DNA from 3 places in the Methylocella sp. CPCC 101449 genome. Region 2 is predicted to be linked to each of the others. Evidence: riboswitches for the same ligand, from Rfam matches in the RefSeq annotation. Region 2 holds a riboswitch; each other region holds the start of a gene.
What was found. A riboswitch is a leader RNA that binds a small molecule or an ion and turns the genes downstream of it on or off. The one in region 2 is predicted to bind S-adenosylmethionine.

Region 1 (6,441 bases), on a different contig from region 2:
CCGTCCACCCGCGCCATCCTTACGCCGGCGAGTTGGTCTTCACCGCCTTTTCAGGATCTCACCAGGACGCTATTCGTAAAGGTTTCGCCGCCCACGAGACGCGCAACGATGGTTACTGGGAAATGCCTTATCTGCCGCTCGATCCCGCCGACGTGGGAGGCACGTATGAGGCCGTCATTCGCGTCAACAGCCAATCGGGCAAGGGCGGCATCGCTTGGATTCTCGAACAGGATCGCGGCCTGCAATTGCCACGGCGCCTGCAGATGGATTTCAGCCGCAAAGTGCAGGCCATAGCTGACAGCACCGGTAAGGAGATGAGTGCCGCAGATATCTGGAGTAATTTCGAAAAAGCCTATCACTTGAGAGGTCGGCAACGATTTGAGCTCGTTGACTACGACGACGGAGGCAAACGAAGTGGCTCTTCACGCGCCTTCACCGGCCGTATCCGCGTCGATGGCCGCGAGATCGCAGTCAACGGCCGCGGCAACGGCCTTATTTCCAGTGCGGTCTCGGCGTTGAATAACGGGTTGCAAATGGACGTCGAGATTGTCGATTACCACGAACATGCGCTGCGACGTGGCTCGGACGCGCAAGCCGCCGCCTATGTCGAATGCCGTATGCCAGACGATCGCCGCGTCTTTGGCGTTGGCATCGACGACGATGTAGCCACGGCTTCGGTCAAGGCACTGCTCAGTGCCTTCAATGCGATTTGAACTGTGGTGCGGGGCTTAGGCTCCGCACCCTTCCACTTGGCGCCTCAGCCCCTCTTGACGCGGACTGCCCATAAGGAAATTCTCTCGCAATAGAAAGAACAGGGGGCGGCTCATGCGGTGGTTAAATACAGCGACGATCGTCATTCTTGTCGTAGCCATTTTGATTTTCGCGTTCCAGAACCTGGAGAACGTCACCCTATCTTTCCTTGGTTTCCGGATCACCGCCCCATTGGCGCTACAGATTGTCATCGTCTATCTACTTGGCATGGCAACAGGAGGCAGCGCACTGGCCCTCGTTCGCTGGGCTTGGCGAGGCCCTAAAGAGCCCAATTAAGTGGTGCATGGTTGCCGCCCCTCAAATTGAAGTGAAGCGATAGACCAACCCACACACCCGCTGCTACACCCCGCTGCAGGACGAACGCGATCAACGTCCCAAATGAAGGAGTACGCGGTATGAAACTTTATTATAGTCCCGGGGCCTGCAGCCTTGCGGACCACATAGCCCTCCAAGAAGCAGGTCTCCCGTTCGAGAGCGAACGCGTCGATCTCCGCGCCAAAAAGACCGCCTCAGGTGCTGATTTCAACGCTATTTCACCGAAAGGCTATGTGCCGGCGCTCGTCCTGGGCAACGGTGAATTGCTGACCGAGAATGCCGCGATCCTCGACTACGTCGCCAATAAAGCGCCTGCGCTCGGTCTTGAAGGATCCCTCGGTCGTACGCGCCTACTTGAGGCACTCGCCTTCATCGGCAGCGAAGTCCATAAGAACTTCAAACCCTTCTTCGCCGGTGGAAGCGACGACGAAAAAGCCAAGGCAGCAGAGAACATCACGCGGCGCACCAAATATCTCGCTGACAGTTTCAAGGGAAACTATCTATTTGGCGACAAGCTGAGCGTGGCGGATTGCTACCTGTTCGTCATGACACTCTGGGCGCAGAAAGTGGGCGTGCAATTGCCTGCCGCGCTCGACGCTTTCCGCGATCGTATGAAGCAACGTCCCGCCGTTCAGACCGTGATGAAGGCCGAGGGACTCATTTAAAGCGAAAGAATGGCGCAATCTTTGCGCCATCCCCTCTCAAATTCGACTTTCTGCCTGCGCGGCATCCGCTTTGGTAGGATGTGATGGGACTGCACGCGCCAAATGGGTCTCGCCCCATTCATAGAGGGCACGCATGACGTGTCCGAGACTGCGCCCATGTTCCGTCAACGCATATTCAACCCGGGGCGGCACCTCCGGAAAGACGGTGCGGCTGATAATCCCTTCGCTTTCGAGTTCCCGCAATTGCACCGTCAGCATGTGCTGACTGACACCCGGGATGGCGCGGCGCATTTCATTGAAGCGGCAGGTACGCCGAAAGAGCTGCCAAAGAATCAGCATTTTCCACTTGCCATCGAGCACGGCGAGCGTAGCCGCGATCTCAGGCGGCGGCTCCTGCAAGCATTCCACGTGGCTGCAATCCGGCTGGGTAGTCATCTTTTCCATACTACACCATATTTTCCATACTACAGCAGAAAATCCATCCTACTTGTAATTGCATACTAACATCGACATTTCGACTGGCACTTTCAACCCCGAAGAAAAAACGTGCCACGGGTGTCATCATGTCCGTCTCGGCCACTACCGCAAAACCCATCTACCGCTATCGCTGGAAAAACATTGTTTTCTGGGCACTTGGCATCGCTCTGGCGCTCCTTTTCGTGGGCGCGGGCCTGGCCAAGCTCTACGGCACCCCCGACATGGTGCAATTGTTCACCGCGATCGGGATCGGCCAATGGCTGCGCTATTTCACCGGCGTAATCGAGATCGTCATCGGGCTGACCCTGCTCTATCCCGCGACGGTCGGTCTCGGCGCCCTTCTCGGCGCCATCACCATGGCCTTTGCGACCCTCGCCAATTTCGCCATCGGCCACGACATGATCCACTCGACGGTCATTGCCGTCGCCTTTCTGGCCATCGCATGGGAGCGGCGCAACCAGCTCTTCGCTTTGGCGGACGGCGTCTGAGTGGAGCGACACGCATGTCATTGCCTGTCGCCTCGCCCTCGCCTACCGGTCGCTGGAAGACGATTACCCTCCGCCTCATCGAGCTTGCCCTGGCTTTTTGGCTGACCGCTGACGGCATAGGGAAACTTTATGGCGCCGGCCAGACAATCGAGATCTTCAACGCGATTGGCGCTGGACAATGGTTTCGCGTTCTGACCGGTCTCATTCAGATGGCCGCCGCTGCTTTACTCGTCACCCGTGGCATGGCCGCATTCGGTGCCATCCTGGCTGCGGCCATTATGATCGGGGCGACCTCCGCCAATCTGACGGTTCTCGATCGCGACGCCGTCCATGCGCTCGTTCCTGCTCTGATATTTCTCGCAATTGCCTGGATCAAACGCGGCGAATTGTTCTCGGTCTTTTCTCACGCCTGACCATCGGCGTGATCCAAGTTGGTTGCGTTATCTCGGCTGTCGCGCCGACGCATTGTGGATCCGACGCCGCTTCCAGATTGTCCTGATGGAAGCTCCCCGCCAGGCAGTCGCTCCACGGCGTCGCGTATCGGCACCGAGCATTGCGTGACCTGGCGGGTGAGCGGTTGAGAGGCCGCTCACCTGCCGACTTATTCTAGATTCCGAAGGTCACATGCCCCTGCGCATCGATCGTCCAGGCCGGATTAAAAGCGATCTCCCAAGCATGATCATCAGGGTCAGCCACATAGCCGCGAAAGCCACCATGCAAAGGCGCATCCGCCGGCCTTACAATGCGGCCGCCCGCCTGCGCCAATCGGTTCATGACGGCGATAACCGCCGCTTCGCTCTCCACATTGTGAGCTAGGGAATAGGCGCCAGCGACGGCCAGAAGCGGCCGCCCCATGTCCGCTTCCAGCGACGGTTTGAGGAAACAGCCAAGCATCAGGCCGTTCATTTGGAAGAAGAAGATTTCTGCATTCTCAAACACTGGCGACCAGCCGAAGCCTTCGCCGTAAAAATGCTTCGACCGAGCAAGATCGGCAACGCCGATGGTAATGATTGAGATTTGCTGTTGCATGCCCAAACCTTTCATACGCCGGCACCCCATGCGCCAGCGGGAAAGTCTTGGGACTCGACGCCGAAAGCGACGGCCAGGACCCACTTGCGTGGGGATCGGGCTAACCGCACCGATCTCTCCTTTTTCGACCGTCGTCTTTTACTGAAACGTCGCAAATACCGCAACGGACCAGTTGAAATGATCCTGGCGACCCAGCTAAAACGGTTCACGCATCAAGAGTTGGGGCGAGACCCAACGCCAACCTGCTGACCGAGCAAGGTGGCCTCTCTGAAGGGAGGATGTGGCCGAACCGGCAACCAAACGGATCCAGCCACCGCGTCTGTCTCGCCCGGAGTGAAGGACGCACGCGGAAATGCCGATCAAAATTCCCGATGACCTGCCTGCTTATGACACCCTCAATGCCGAGGGCGTCATGGTCATGCGCGAAACAGACGCAATCCGCCAGGACATCCGCCCGATGCGGATCGGTTTGCTCAATCTGATGCCCAACAAAATCCGCACGGAAACACAGATTGCGCGTCTGCTTGCCGCCACCCCCCTGCAGGTCGAACTGACCCTGGTACGTATGACCGACCATATCGCCCGCAACACCCCAGCCGATCACATGCGTGCTTTCTACCGCCCATGGGCGGACATGCAGTCTGATCGTTTCGACGGCTTTCTCATCACGGGCGCTCCCGTCGAGCGGATGCCGTTCGAGGAAGTTGGCTATTGGGACGAGCTACAGCGCGTACTCGACTGGACGCAAACGCACGTGCATCGCACCTTTACCATCTGTTGGGGCGCGCAAGCCGCCACGCATCATTTCCACGGCATGCCGAAACATGCACTCGCGCAGAAAGCATTTGGCGTCTATCGACAGCGCAATCTCGTGCCATCATCGCCTTTCATGCGCGGCTTTTCAGACGATTTCTCCGTCCCCGTATCTCGTTGGACGGAAACGCGAGGCAGCGATATTCCGCGTGGCAGTAATCTCACCGTATTGGCCGACAGCGATGAAACGGGCCTCTGTCTAGTAGACGATCCGCAACACCGCACCCTGCATATGTTCAATCACATCGAATACGATTCGACTTCTTTGGCCGAAGAATATGTGCGGGACATCGAGAATGGCATGCAACTGCCAAGCAATTATTTTCCCGCCGATGACCCGCAGCATCAGCCGAAGAACCGCTGGCGCAGCCATGCTCATCTCCTCTTCGGAAACTGGATCAATGAGATTTACCAGACGACACCTTTCGATGTGGAACGTATCGGCAGCGCATCCTATTTCTAGGTTTTCCGCATTGATGATCTGGAACCATCGGGCACCGTGAAGTGGTGATAGCTTGCTGGTTTATGGCCGCTTGGTGAAACAATCTTAATGTTGGGGGATTTGCCCCAGATTTGTCCCAGTAGCGAGGCACGTTTACATCGCAATAGCCGCCAGAACGGCCTCCAAGCCTCGCGGCGACGTAAGGCGATCATGATGCAAAATACGCGCCCTCTCCCCAATCCATCCCGGCCATTCACTTCATCCGATACGTCAAGCCGACGCGACTTCCTTTATATCGCCACGGCTGCCATGGCTGGCGTCGGAACGAGCGCCGTTCTCTGGCCTCTGATCAATCAGATGCAGCCGGACGCTTCCGTCATTGCTGCGGGCGTACCCATCGACATCGATATCAGTCAGCTTGAACCAGGACAGCAAATGCGAGCCATATGGCGTGGCATGGCACTCGCAAGTCTGCAAAACCCTCAGCTTCTCGCCATGCTGCGCGATCCTCAATCCAGCCAACTACAACAACCGCCCTACGCGGTGAATTGGCACCGATCGATCAAGCCTGAATTTCTCGTCCTGGTCGGCATCTGTACCCATCTTGGCTGCCTGCCCGAATTCAAGCCGGACGGCAGCGTCGGTGGTTACGACGGCTATTTCTGCCCGTGTCACGGCTCCAAATATGATCTCGCAGGCCGCGTCTTTTCCGGCGTTCCCGCGCCCTATAATCTGCCCGTGCCTCCACACCGCTACGTCAACGATAAAGTGCTGCGCATCGGCGAAAATCCGGACGGCCAGACCTTCGATTTCGGCACGATAGAACAGGTCTAGCGCGGCCTTAGCTAACCACTGATCGCGCAAAAATTGTGAACGTTGTATGCGCGCACGTTAAGGCCCGAGCGATCGGGCGGAACTTCATCGGCACTGGCACGTTTTTACATCGACATCCTGAGGTGACGGCCGGGTTGCGATGCTGATGAGACTGCTGCCATCAATGCTTAGCCAGCCCCTCTCTGGAGGATGGCTCGCAGCATGCTTGCTCTGTACGTCCGCTGTAGCTGGTGTCCCAGCCGACGCGAGCAAGAAGATCGACGCGCTTTACGAAAAATTTGAGCAGCGGATCAGGGCCCGGCAAGCCGAAGGCACCATGCCAACACTCGCAACGCCAGCCGATGCGGAACTTCTCAATACATTTTGGAATCCAGCTCTCGTCGGCGAAGCTCCTTATGGAGCGGCGGACAGCGAATCTCTGATGACCATTCTCGCCAGGCAACGCAGCGTACTCAGCGCCTATGTCTTCTTTTCTCACGGCTCGTCGGAACGCCCACCGCTCGCCAGTAATATTCTCACATTTCAGGACGAAATCGTTCGTGCTCAAATTGTACAATTGAAGATCGTTGGTGCCCTGGCGGCAGTCGCCACAGATGTCTCCGTCTTG
Region 2 (6,441 bases):
GCTTCACGATCGGCCTGCGGCAGACGCTGATGGGTGGTCGTCGCCGGATGGGTGACGATGCTTTTCGCGTCGCCCAGATTGTTGGAAATCTTGATGATGGAGAAGGCATTGGCCATGCGGAAGGCGGCTTGCTTGCCACCCTTCACATCGATCACCACCACGGTGCCGCCACCCGACATCTGGCGCATGGCCAGCTCGTGCTGCGGATGATCCTTACGCGAAGGATAGAGCACGTAGTTGATGGCGCTCTGCTCGGCCAGGAAATCGGCCACCCGCTCGGCATTGCGCATCTGCTGGTTGACGCGCAGCGGCAGGGTTTCAAGCGACTTCAACATCACCCAGGCATTGAAGGGGGAGATGGCCGGGCCGGTCTGGCGCAGGAAATTGTGAATGTGCGCCTGGATGAAGGCTTCCGACGCCAGAATGCAGCCGCCGAGCACGCGGCCCTGGCCGTCGACATGTTTGGTCGCCGAATAGACGACGCAATCGGCGCCGAGTTGCAACGGGCTTTGCAGAATGGGCGTGGCGAAGACGTTGTCGACCACCAAAGTCGCGCCGGCATCATGGGCGATCTTCGCCACGGCTGCGATATCGATGATCTCGAGCTGCGGATTGGTCGGGCTTTCGAGGAAGAAGGTCTTGGTATTGGGGCGCACGGCGGCGCGCCATTGCGCGAGGTCGGTGCCGTCCACCAGGGTACAGGCCACGCCGAAACGCGGCATCAGATCCTCAACGACATAGCGGCAGGAGCCGAACAGCGCTTTGGCGGCGACGATGTGATCGCCCGCCTTGAGCTGGCCGACGATGGCGGCGGTGACGGCCGCCATGCCGGTGGCGGTGGCCCGGGCCGATTCAGCGCCTTCCAGCAAGGCCATCCGCTGCTCGAACATGGCCACGGTCGGGTTGGAAAAGCGCGAATACATGAAGCCGGGCTCGTCGCCCTTGAAGCGCCGTTCGGCGGTTTCCATGCTGTCATAGGCATAGCCCTGGGTCAGATACATGGCCTCGGACATTTCGCCGAACTGGGAGCGCAGGGTTCCGCCATGGACCAGGCGGGTGGCGGGACGCAGATGGCGCGGCGACTTGTTCTGACTCATGCTTTTTCTCCACCCGGGGCGGACCGCCGCCCAAAACAAAACCCGGCTCGTTCGAGCCGGGCGCACGGGACTTATCGAGTGCGGACACGACCCCTTAGCCCCTTATTTTACGTGGCGGCAAGCCGGTCGGCCCAAATGACCACGATACTTGTGGTCTAGCCCAGCCGCCGACTTGGCGTCAACCAAGCCTTCAGTTACGCCAGTCCTATGAGCCAGAACCGCGGCATTTTGCCTGCCCACGAGATCGAGGCCCTGCATGGCGCGGGCGCGATCCGCATCGCTGCCCCCTTCGCGACCGGCCAGGTCCAGCCGGCAAGCCTGGATTTACGCCTGGGCAGCCGGGCCTGGCGCATGCGCGCCAGCTTCCTGCCCGGGCCTGAGCGGCCCGTCAGCGCGCGGATCGAGGCCCTGGCCCTGCATGAAATCGACCTGACCCAGGGCGCCGTGCTGGAAACGGGCTGCGTCTATATCGCCGAACTGATGGAAAGCCTGGCTTTGCCGGCCGAAATCGCCGCTTCCGCCAATCCGAAAAGCTCCACCGGCCGTATCGACGTTTTCACCCGCGTCATCGCCGACCGGGCGCATGAGTTCGACCAGATCGAAGCCGGCTACGACGGCAAGCTCTATGCGGAAATTTCGCCGCGCACTTTCCCCGTGCTGGTGCGCAGCGGCTCGCGCCTGTCGCAAGTGCGCTTCCGGCGCGGCCAGGCGCGGCTCGACGATCAAGGCCATCTCGATCTGCACAAGCGCGAGAAACTGGTGACCTCGGCCGAGCCGTCGATTTCAGGCGGCGTGGCGGTCTCGGTCGATCTGGCCGGTTTCGACGGCTCGACCTTGATCGGCTATCGCGCCAAGCGGCACACGGGCCTCATCGATGTCGACAAGCCCGCTGCCCATGCCATGCTCGATTTCTGGGAGCCCATTCACCGGCATGGCCGCGCCGATCTCGTGCTCGATCCCGGCGAATTCTACATCCTCGCCTCTAAGGAAGCGGTGCGCGTGCCGCCCGACCACGCGGCCGAGATGACGCCTTTCGATCCCTTGGTCGGCGAGTTCCGCGTGCATTACGCCGGCTTCTTCGACCCGGGCTTCGGCGCGGCGGAAGCCGGTGGCGCCGGTGCGCGTGCCGTGCTCGAAGTGCGCTCGCATGACGTGCCGTTCATTCTCGAAGACGGGCAGATCGTCGGACGTCTGGTCTATGAGAAAATGGCCGAGACGCCGCGCACGCTTTATGGCGCCGACCTGAAATCGAACTATCAGGCGCAGGGCCTCAAGCTGTCGAAACATTTCAGGGCGTAGAACGGCGGCTCATCCAACTGTCGAGCGCGTAGAACACATAACCGCCGATGACGAAGCCCAGCGCCATCACCACGGCGTTGACGGCGGTTTGCGCCCAACCGATCGTCGCCACATCCATGAAGGGATAGGGATAGCGGCCATCGAGTGCGGCACGTGCGATGGCGTAGATGAAATACACCAACGGCAGCAGAGCCCAGAGCCAGGGATCGACGGACCGCAGACCGCCCTTGCGCGCGAAGATCAGCCAGAACAAGGGCACCAGAACCGGCGTGACGTGGTGCAGCACCAGATCGGCCAGTCTGGCGCCGCCGCTCAATTCGATGAGGCCGCGCAGCAACAGCGTATAGATGACGCCGACGAACAGGATGGCCAGCGTGATGCAGCCGAGCAGGCTTGGCGCCACCCTGCCGCCCAAGGCCAGAATCGTGAAGACGGTCGCCACGAGCAGATTGGCGATCACGGTGAAGAAGCGCAGCATAGCCCAGATGGCCGAAGGCACCGTGCCGGCGAGTTCGGTCGAGGCCTGAAGCTGCACGGCCAATCCGATCCAGGTGACACAGGCGATCACGATCGCCGCGATGCGCGCGGATGTGGTCATCGTCTTCATCGCCCCGCTGCCGATTCAAAAAGGCTCCCGCATCCTATCAGCGCAGATAGGCCTTCTCCAGCGCACGCATATGGGCATCGCCCTGCAATGTGAAAACATCGGCGACAGAAGCGATGTCGGCCTCGACGCCGGCGATACCGCCTTCGGCCAGAATGCGATGGAAGGTGTTCTGCATCGCAGCGACAGCCGCGCGGATGGCATGATTGCCGCAGATGATCAGGCCGACTTTGCCCCAAGCCGCCACATCGGCGAAGGAGAGTTGCGGATAGCTCGTCGGCACCAGAACCAAGGGCACCTGCCCCGGCCAGGCGCGACAGAAGGCGACGATTTCGTCGGGCGTTTTCTGCTTGCTGTGGATGAGAATGGCATCGGCGCCGGCCTCGACATAAGCGGCGGCGCGGCGCAGCGCCTCAGCCTCGCCAAGGCCCGCGATCAAAGCCTCGGTGCGGGCCACGACCAATGGCCCGGCGACCGCCTTGGCGGCAGCGATCTTGCCTTGGAATTCCTCCACCGGCACCAGCTCCTGGCGTCCGCCAGGGCGCAGGCTGCTGTCTTTTGGAAACGTCTTGTCTTCCATGACGACGGCGGCAACACCGGCCGCCACATAGCGCGGCACGACGTAAGAGACGTTGATGGCATTACCGAAGCCGGTATCGAGATCAGCGATCACCGGCGCGTCCTGCACTTCGCCCATCGCGCGCATCATGTCGAGATGCGTATCCATCGAAAGAATGTTGGCATCGGGCACCGCGTAAGAGGCCGAGAGTTCGAAGCCGCTGCCCCAGATGGCATCGAAGCCGGCGTTCGCGGCAAGTTTGGCGGACAGCGGATTGTGCGCGGCCATGGCGAGCGCCGGTCGATGGATATTCAACTTGGCGCGCAAAGCCGCCGCTTTCGGATTGTCTTCCATCACAGGCCTCGTTCTTCGCTGTCCGCGTGGTCTCCTGAATAGGAAATGCCCACGCGGACCGCAACGCCGGCCTGCCGATCAGTCGCTGAGTTCGGGATTGTGCGGACGGAAGCCGCCTTTCACCATATGGCCGAAATGGCCGACGGGCTCCTCCCACATCAGATTGCGCTCGTAGGCACGCCCGACCATGTCCTGCACGACATATTGGATCGCCAATTCCGTGCCGTCGTTGATGTGCTCATGCATGGCCCAGGCCGGGCAGACGAACGTGTCGCCGCGCTCCCAGTTGATGCGTTCGCCTTCGACGATCGAATAACCGGTGCCTTGCATGATGTGATAGATGGCGAAGGAATTATGCCGGTGCGGCAGAATATGTTCGCCCGGCTTGAACGCCTGGATGCCGAGGAAGATGCCGGGCAAAGCGCCGGGATTGTCCTTTGGCGTATCGCCATTGACCAAAGACAGAAAGCGGCGGTCGGCGCGTTTCAGCGGATCGGCGATGAGCATGTCGATCTTGGGCTGCATCGCCTTGAAGCGCCAGATCGACGGGCGAATGTTTTTCGGCAGGATGTGCGGATAATATTCATCGTCGGTCATCATCAGGGCTTCGGCGAGCTTGCTTTCGCCGTTTGAATCGACCGGCGATTGCGCGGTCTCTTGCGCAGTCTTGGGATCGATGCGTTCGGGTGCGTTCATGACAGAGCCCTCCTCTTACGGACTGTCGTTGAGCCTCGGCCTCCTCAATCTCTTCGCCAGGCTCTTGCATCGCTGATTGTGTGATTTTACTATTTGGCAAGCAATTTTTTTATACTGCAATAAACGACCATGGCGAGAAACAGCAAAAAGCCCTCTGCGACAGGCACAAATGCAACGACGGCCACGACCCGTCGGGGCAGCGCTTTGCATGTCCCGCAATTTCAGGGCCGCGGCAGCGCCGGCATTCAGTCGCTCGATCAGGGGCTCGATGTCATGCGCATTCTGGCGCACGGCGGCTCGATCAAGCTCAAGGATGTGGCGGCGCGCGCCGGCATGTCGGCCTCGAAAGCGCATCGCTATCTGGCCAGCCTGACGCGCGCCGGCTGGGCGGTGCAGACGGATACGGCTTATCGCTTGGGGCCTGAAGCCATCGCAATGGCCGCCGCCTGCCTCGCCGGCGTGTCGGTGATGAAACAGGCGATGCCGATGCTGGAAGAGCTCTGCCGGTCGAGCGGACGCTCCGCAGGCCTTGCGGTGTGGGGCAGTCATGGACCGACTATCGTAGCGATCGAAGAAACCGCCGATCCGGTATCGATGAACATCCGCCCCGGCACGGTGGCGCCGGTGCTCTCCTCCGCCTCCGGCCTTGTCTTCGCCGCTTATGCGCCTCGAGGACTGACCGGTACTGCCATCGCCACGGAACTGCAGGAGCGGCCGCGCCGCCATGGCTTTCGCAGCGAGGCGGCATTGAACCGAGAACTGGAGATCATACGCGCGCAAGGCTGGGCTTCGATCCATTCCGGCTGGGTGGCGGGAATCGATGCGATCGCCGTGCCGGTGTTCGATCATCGCGGCCGCCTTGAAGCGGCTTTGCTGACCATCGGCCGCGATCGCTTCGCACCCGGCGCGAAAGCCGACGATATCACCCTCAAACCCGCCATCGACATCCTGCGTGAGGCTGGCGCTCAATTGTCGGAGAAACTGGGCTATCAGTTGGACGTTCATCGTTCCCGGATTGCCGAACCCGTTCGTCGATCTACCCGTTCCGTGACAAAAACATAGGGACGGCACATTCGACAGCCAACAGGCCGTTCGCTTTGCGATCTCCACTCTCCGTCGCTATGAATTAAGGCATGAAAGTCGGTCCGAAAGACGATCCAAGGCGGACATCGCCGCCGGAAGGCTCAAGGATTGAGGTGGCATCCGACGGCTTCGCGCTCAACTGCGCGGGCGAGATCGTCTTTCGCATGCCGTGGAACCAAGTGCAGCAGATCGCGGGCTATACCCGTTTTGAAAAGCTCGTCCCCAAACTCTGCTTGGCCTTCTCCACCTCCAACCGCAAAAAAGATCAGGTCGTGGTACACAGTGGACTACAGGGATGGGATGAATTGTGCGCGGCATTGCCGACGTTCTTTCCGAACTGCGATCGCGACTGGCAAAAGAAAGCCGCCCATGACGCCACTTCCCTCGAAGTCTATGCGCCAGTGGCAGCCGTGAAGCCGGTCTTTACCGTCAATCCCACTATCGTCTGGTCGAAATAAGCGGGCGCAGCCGCTATTTCGCTAAAGCGCGACGCTCTTCGACGATGGCGCGCGCGGCGGCGAAGGCGCCTTCGATGTCGAGATCGCTGGTGTCGAGCAGGATCGCATCGCTCGCCTGCTTCAAAGGCGCTGTCGAGCGGTGGGAATCGCGCTCGTCACGACGGCGAATGTCGGCCAAGACGTCCTCGTAGGCCGTCTTCTCGCCGCGCCCGCGCAATTCCAAGGCGCGACGCTGGGCGCGCACTTCCGGACTGGCGGTGACGAAAATCTTCACATCGGCCTGCGGGCAGA
Region 3 (6,441 bases), 240 kb from region 2:
GTGCCGCAGCAGCCCAACAGTGACGACCTCGTATTCAAGGGCGGGGCTGGCGGCGCCGTCGAGTTCGAAGGGCGCTACACGCTCTTCGACAGGCCGGGCAAACTGCGTCTTGGTGCCTTCCTGACGCGCGGCCGCACCGCCGACTACAATCAGGTCGTCGGCATCGCGGCGCTCAATCCGGCGTTCGACATCAACGACGTGACGGCGAACACCCGGCGCAACCGCGACAAATACGGCGTCTACGCCAATCTCGAACAGGAAGTCACCGACAACATCGGCTTCTTCGCGCGCGGAAGCTGGAACGACGGGCGTTCGGAAATCCTGTCGTTCACCGATATCGATCGTAGCGTCTCCGCCGGCTTCTCGATCAAGGGCACGGCATGGGGACGGCCGGATGACCGGATCGGCATCGGCGGCGCGATCAACGGCCTGTCGAAGGCGCATCAGAACTTTCTCGCCGCCGGCGGTTATGGCCTGCTGATCGGCGACGGTCGTCTCAACTATGGCACCGAGAAAATTCTCGAGACGTTCTATTCGGTGAAGGTGAACAATTGGGCGACCGTGACCTTCGACTATCAGTTCATCTCCAACCCGGCCTATAACACCGCGCGCGGACCGGCCTCCGTGTTCTCGATGCGCGCGCACGCGGAGTTTTAAGACCCGAAGTTTTGACGCGTTTTCTTCACGCGAACCGGTATCCACCTCGCTTGAAAACACTCTATACGACGCGCGGTCGGCCGGTCTGACCAAAGCTGCATTCCAGGGCCGCGCGATCCCATTTGCCGAGATTGGCCGCCGCATCATAGGTGCTGCACAGAAAAGCCATGAGCGCCGCCTGCGGATCGCGGGCGGTGCGTACGGCATCATAGGGCAGAATGAACTCGCCCAGTTCCTTCGAGAAAAACGCTTCACGCGGCTCAACGGCGGCCTCGCCGAAACCGGGCGGCGAGGGATAGGCATAGGAATAGAACGCCGGATAATCGATCGCCCCGCCGCCGGGCCAAAAGCCAGCGCTCGAGACTTCGTGCGAATAAGCTTCGCGCGTGACGGCGTCGGACAGAAAGGGCACGCCGCCTGGATGCTGGGGTGCCGTGCGGCCGGAGAAGCGCGTCACCGCCAGATCGAAACTGCCCCAGAAGAAATGCACCGGACTGACCTTGCCGATGAAGCCTGTGCGAAAGCGCGCGAGCACGTCCTGTGTCGACAGCAGAATACGCCAGAAGCGATGGGCATAATCACGATCGTAGGCGGCGTGAATGCGATCCTGATCGAAGGGAATGCAATCGGCCAGTTCGCACGGCATGGTCTGGATATCCATGGCCAGCCCGAGCTCGGAGAACGCGACCTCCACTTCTTCATAGAATTCCGCCACCGACTTTGGCGCCAGCATGATCTGACGGCTGTGTCCGTCGCTGGTGCGAATCCACAACAGATGATCGATGAAATCGAAATCGATCTGAAATTCACGCGGGGCAGGAATGAGTGAAGTGGTCAGGCCACGTGCAGTCACATAGAGCGGCACATGCCAGGAATGGTTTTGCCAGGGGGTGTGCGCCAGGCGAATCTTGCCGACGATCTGGCTCCACAGATGCAAGGTTTCGCAACTGCTCTTCCACGCGGCGTAAGGGAGTTCCGGCCAATATTCGGCGTTCGCGGCAGGCGCCATGACATCCTCCTATCCATCCCGAAACGGGAGAGGCTGCCAAAATCTTCCGCTTGGGCTTCAGACCTCGACGAGCCTCGATACACTGACAGGAGCTTCGGTCGCCTTCAAGGAGACCCCGCGCGGGATCAAACGCGCGAAACGTTAAGGGCCAGTTTCGGCGGCTTGTTCAAGGTCTGGAAGATGACGCAGTAACGCTCGGTGAGTTTGATCAACGAGTCGATCTTGTCCTGCGGCGCATCGGTGTCGAGATCGAAAGACAGCCTAATCTCGCGGAAGCCGACCGGCGCATCCTTGGCGACGCCGAGCGTGCCGCGAAAATCGAGATCGCCTTCGGCCTTCACAACGCCGGCCTTCACGGGAATTTCAAGCGCGGTGGCGACTGCCTTCAACGTCACGCCAGCGCAAGCAACAAGCGCTTCCAGCAACATGTCGCCAGAACAGAATTCCGCGCCTGAGCCGCCGGTCGCCGGGTGCAGGCCAGCGACCGCCAAAGCGCGGCCGGTTTCGACCTTGCAGGCGATCTTCGATTCATCGATCGAGCCCTGCGCCTTCAAGGTGATTAGAGCCGTATCGGGGCTATCCTTGTATTTATCCTTATAGGGCGCCTGCATGGCGCGAAGGGAGGCGGAATCCATCAGTCAACTCCTCAAAACTACCAGGATGCACCGGACGGCACTGATATGCGCCTCGGCGATGAATGGGGATTGCCGAGCGAACCGTCAAGCGCCGCCAGGATGGCGCGTTTGGCCTCGGCGAAATCATGCGACAGGCGATCGCGCGGACGCGGCAGATCAATCGGAATGTCCTTGAACACCCGGCCGGGGCGCGGCTGCATGACGATGGCGCGATCGGCCAGGGCGGCGGCTTCCTCGACATCATGGGTGACGAGCAGCAAAGTCGGCCGGTGCGCCTCCCACAGAGCGAGCAGATGATCCTGCAGCGAGGCGCGGGTCAACGCGTCAAGCGCCGAGAACGGCTCGTCCATCAGCAGCACTTTCGGGCGCGCCACCAAGGCGCGCACGATGGCAACGCGCTGCGCCTGCCCGCCGGAGAGTTCGCGCGGCCAGCGCGGGCCATAGCCGGCGAGACCGACGCGCAGCAGTGCTTCATCGACACGCGCATCGCGCTCGGCCTTGGGCAGATGTTCGACACCGAAGGCGATGTTCTGCGCCACGGTAAGCCAGGGCAGCAAGCGCGGTTCCTGAAAGACGATGCCGACATCGGGATGCGGCGCGGAAATGATATCGCCATCGACGGCGACGCGACCACCGCTCGCCTGTTCGAGGCCGCTGGCGAGACGCAGCAGAGTGGTCTTGCCGCAGCCCGAGCCGCCGACCAGAGCAACGATCTCGCCGGGTGCCACACCCATGGTGACGTCGGAGAGCGCTTGCGTCCCATTGGCGTAAATCTTGGAGAGGCGATCGAGGGTGAGCATCACACCGTCCGCGCGAAAGAATCCTGCCAGGTCAGCAGCGGCTTCGTGCCCAAGACCAGCAGCCAGTCGAGCACTTTGCCGAGCACGGCGAAACAGAGAATGGCGGCCAGAATCTGCGCCGGCTTGCCGAGCTGCTGGCCATCGACCAGCAGATAGCCGAGGCCTTCCGAAGCGCCCATGATTTCGGCGGCAACGACGAACATGAAGCCGAGGCCGAGGCCCGAGCGCAGCGCCACGATGTAATCGGGCAGAATAGCCGGCAGCAGAATGCGCCGCGCCAATTGCCAGCGCGACAGACGGAAAGCACGACCGACTTCGACGATCTTGCGATCGACATTGGCGATGGCGCCCATGACACCGAGATAGACCGGGAAGAAGACGCCGAGCGCAATCAGCGCGATTTTCGAACTCTCGAAAATGCCGAGCCACAGAATGAACAGCGGCACCCAGGCAAGCGAGGGTATGGCGCGCAGCGCCTGCAAGGTTGGATCTAGAAAGCGGCGTGCGGCCGAGGATGAACCCGTCAGCGCGCCAAGCAACGTGCCGGCGATAGCGCCGAGGCCGAAACCGAGGGCGACGCGCAGCAAGGTGGCGGTGATATGGGTGAGCAATTCGCCACTGGCTGCCAATTCCCACAAGGCCGCGAAAACGCGGCTGGGCGGTGGCAACAGACGCGCCTCGAAAATGCCGAGGCGCGCTGTGATTTCATAGAGAACCGCCGCGCCGACCGGAAGGACGAGGCCGAAGAGCCAGCGCGGGCTGGGCACGAATGCGCACTGACGATCGGCTGTCTCGATCTTCTCAAGCGTTCCCGCTTCACTCACCGCACCACTCCTCCCGAGTGCTTGGCCAAGTGTTTGGCCAAGTGTTCAGGCGCTACTGCCCTTTCGGCGCGAAACTGGTGTCGACGAGAGACGATACGGCGGCCTTCACATCGACATCGGCTTTGATGACCCCTGCCTTCTGCAAGGCGAGGCCCGCTTCCTGGATCGTCTCGGCGACTTTACCATCGATCGTCGCATTGCTGAGATCGGTCCGCTCAAGCTGTTTGGCGATGACCGCTTCCGGCAATTTGGTCTCGGCGACCAGCAGCTTGGTCAGTTCGGCCTTGTTCTGCACGGCCCACTGGCGTGCTTCTTCATAGACCTGATTGACGCGGCGGACGATGCCGGGGTTCTGCTTGGCGAAATCCTCGCGCGTATTGAGCACGCCCCAGGTGTTGGCGGCGGCGTTGCGATAGAACAGTTGCGCGCCGTCCTCGACTTCCGCCTGCGCCATGATCGGATCCAGGCCGGCCCAGGCGTCGACGTCCTTGCGGATGAGCGCGGTCTTGCCATCGGGATGCTGCAACAGAACGAGGCGCACGTCCTTTTCGGTGAGGCCGGCGCTGTCGAGCGCGCGCACCAGGAAGATGTGCGGATCGGTGCCGCGCGTGACCGCGACTGACTTGCCCTTCAGGTCGGAAATCTTGGTGATGCCGGTGTCGGGGCGCGTCACCAGGGCCGTCCATTCGGGGCGCGAATAGAGGCCGATCGATTTGATGGGATTGCCGTTGATCTTGCCGATCAGCGCGGCGGCACCGGCCGTGGAGCCGAAGTCGAGCGAGCCGGCGTTGAGGAATTCGAGCGCCTTGTTGGAGCCGGCGGAGAAGACCCAGCGGATGGCGATGCCATCGGCCGCGAATTCCTTCTCCAGCAGTTTCTTTTCCTTCAGCACCAGGGAGAGCGGGCTGTAGGTCGCCCAATCGACGCGGATCTCTTTGACCTGCGCGAAAGCGGGTGCGGCCAAAGCCATAAGGGCCGTGGCCGACAAAATGAGACGACGGGAAAATTTGGGCGAAAATTGTGTCATGACGGTCCTCACGGTTTGCGCGGACGCGTCCCGTGAGACCGGCCGGCGCTTTAGCTGCATTTTTTCCGCGCCCGCAAGCTGCGAGCTCAAATCGGCGCGTGGATGTTTTATGAGACGATATGTTCTTTATGTCAAACAAAACATCCTGATATCGGAATAGAATATTTCCACTCCGATATTATGTTATTAAGTAATCGAACCAACCTGTCCGGCTTCCCAGCCGATGATCGCCCGCTTGCGGGCCAAGCCCCAGTGGTAGCCGGTCAGCTCGCCGGTCGAGCCCAGCACGCGATGGCAGGGCACGACGAAGGAGATCGGATTGCGACCGACGGCCGCCCCGACCGCCCGCGCGGCTTTCGGCTTGTCGATGTGGCGGGCGATCGAGGAATAGGTGGTCGCCTTGCCGAGCGGGATGCGCAGCAGGGTTTCCCACACCCGCACCTCGAAATCGGAGCCGATCAGGACGACACGCAACGGCCGGTCGGCACGCCATTCCGTCGGATCGAAGGCGCGGCGCACATAATCGGCCGCCGCCGCATCGTCGCGGACATAGGTGGCATTGGGCCAGCGGCGCTGCATGTCAGCGAGCGCGCCTTCGCGCCCGCCCGCCGGCTTGCCGTTGGTGCCTGCCGTACCGGGCGCGGCCTTCTGGTCGACCCAGCCGAGGCCGGCGAGGCCGCGCGGCGTGAACACCGCCAGGGCTTCGCCGAACGGCGAGGTATGGAAGCCGTAAGTCAGCACCAGGCCTTCGCCGCGGGATTTATATTCGCCCGGCGACATCGCCTCGTGGGTGACGAAGAGATCATGCAGGCGGCCCGGACCGGAGAGACCCACTTCATAGGCGGTGTCGAGTACCGAGGCCTGATCGCGCAGCAAACGCCGGGCATGATCGATGGTCAGCGCCTGCAGGAAGGCCATAGGCGTGAGGCCAGCCCAACGCTTGAACAGATGAGCGAAATGCGAGGCCGACATGCCGAGATGCGCGGCGATATCCTCCACCGAAGGCTGATCCTTCCAGTTCAGGGTCAGATATTCGATGGCGGCGCGGATGCGGTTGTAATCATTGGTGTCGGGCGCGATCTGCACGGTGCCGGGGGCACGCAGGTCGATCGGGCGGGCGCCCATCGGAAGATCAGGTTGCAGGGTCATGGTTCTGGTCCTTGTGTCTGGCCCGTAACATGGCCCCCTCCCGCCCCTGCCGCCACCCGAAAACCGCGACGGTTCAGGGATATTCAATTATAGCGGGGACCACGCTTGGCCTCCGCCAGCGCCCGCGCCAGTTCGTTGGCATATTGCTCGCGTGCTTCCGGCCCAAGCCAGATGGCGACCTCGATGCGCCGGCCGCGCGTCACCAGCGCAATATGCTCCAGGCCGAAATCCTCGTCCTCCTGCCGCTCCAGCCGCACCCAGAGCGGGTTGAGCCGCCATTCGTGCCGTTTGCCGCGATGGCTGACGCGCTCGATATGCAGCAGCACCGGCGTCAGGGTGA

Region 1: linked by a shared signal. The riboswitch ahead of metA (homoserine O-succinyltransferase) and the one ahead of OIM99_RS03995 (O-succinylhomoserine sulfhydrylase) in region 2 are both predicted to bind S-adenosylmethionine.
Region 3: linked by a shared signal. The riboswitch ahead of OIM99_RS05175 (aliphatic sulfonate ABC transporter substrate-binding protein) and the one ahead of OIM99_RS03995 (O-succinylhomoserine sulfhydrylase) in region 2 are both predicted to bind S-adenosylmethionine.

What each region holds. Positions count from the first base shown of each region.
Region 1 covers NZ_JAPDHU010000002.1:1,863,630-1,870,070, forward strand. Annotated here, with positions in the region: gene leuA (2-isopropylmalate synthase) at 1-713, shown strand, start outside; gene OIM99_RS19830 (hypothetical protein) at 826-1,047, shown strand; gene OIM99_RS19835 (glutathione S-transferase N-terminal domain-containing protein) at 1,167-1,751, shown strand; gene OIM99_RS19840 (helix-turn-helix domain-containing protein) at 1,788-2,195, opposite strand; gene OIM99_RS19845 (DoxX family protein) at 2,315-2,716, shown strand; gene OIM99_RS19850 (DoxX family protein) at 2,731-3,129, shown strand; gene OIM99_RS19855 (VOC family protein) at 3,323-3,745, opposite strand; SAM-I-IV-variant riboswitch at 3,950-4,055, shown strand; gene metA (homoserine O-succinyltransferase) at 4,098-5,021, shown strand; gene petA (ubiquinol-cytochrome c reductase iron-sulfur subunit) at 5,214-5,834, shown strand; gene OIM99_RS19870 (hypothetical protein) at 5,974-6,441, shown strand, end outside.
Region 2 covers NZ_JAPDHU010000001.1:902,037-908,477, forward strand. Annotated here, with positions in the region: gene OIM99_RS03995 (O-succinylhomoserine sulfhydrylase) at 1-1,097, opposite strand, end outside; SAM riboswitch at 1,172-1,250, opposite strand; gene OIM99_RS04000 (2'-deoxycytidine 5'-triphosphate deaminase) at 1,305-2,396, shown strand; gene OIM99_RS04005 (Pr6Pr family membrane protein) at 2,386-2,994, opposite strand; gene OIM99_RS04010 (phosphonopyruvate hydrolase) at 3,041-3,913, opposite strand; gene OIM99_RS04015 (cupin domain-containing protein) at 3,992-4,609, opposite strand; gene OIM99_RS04020 (IclR family transcriptional regulator) at 4,814-5,671, shown strand; gene OIM99_RS04025 (hypothetical protein) at 5,806-6,150, shown strand; gene cmk ((d)CMP kinase) at 6,164-6,441, opposite strand, start outside.
Region 3 covers NZ_JAPDHU010000001.1:1,137,845-1,144,285, forward strand. Annotated here, with positions in the region: gene OIM99_RS05150 (carbohydrate porin) at 1-657, shown strand, start outside; gene OIM99_RS05155 (DUF5996 family protein) at 719-1,666, opposite strand; gene OIM99_RS05160 (OsmC family protein) at 1,792-2,301, opposite strand; gene OIM99_RS05165 (ABC transporter ATP-binding protein) at 2,319-3,101, opposite strand; gene OIM99_RS05170 (ABC transporter permease) at 3,101-3,898, opposite strand; gene OIM99_RS05175 (aliphatic sulfonate ABC transporter substrate-binding protein) at 3,978-4,952, opposite strand; SAM riboswitch at 4,983-5,060, opposite strand; gene OIM99_RS05180 (methylated-DNA--[protein]-cysteine S-methyltransferase) at 5,139-6,077, opposite strand; gene OIM99_RS05185 (DUF2244 domain-containing protein) at 6,185-6,441, opposite strand, start outside.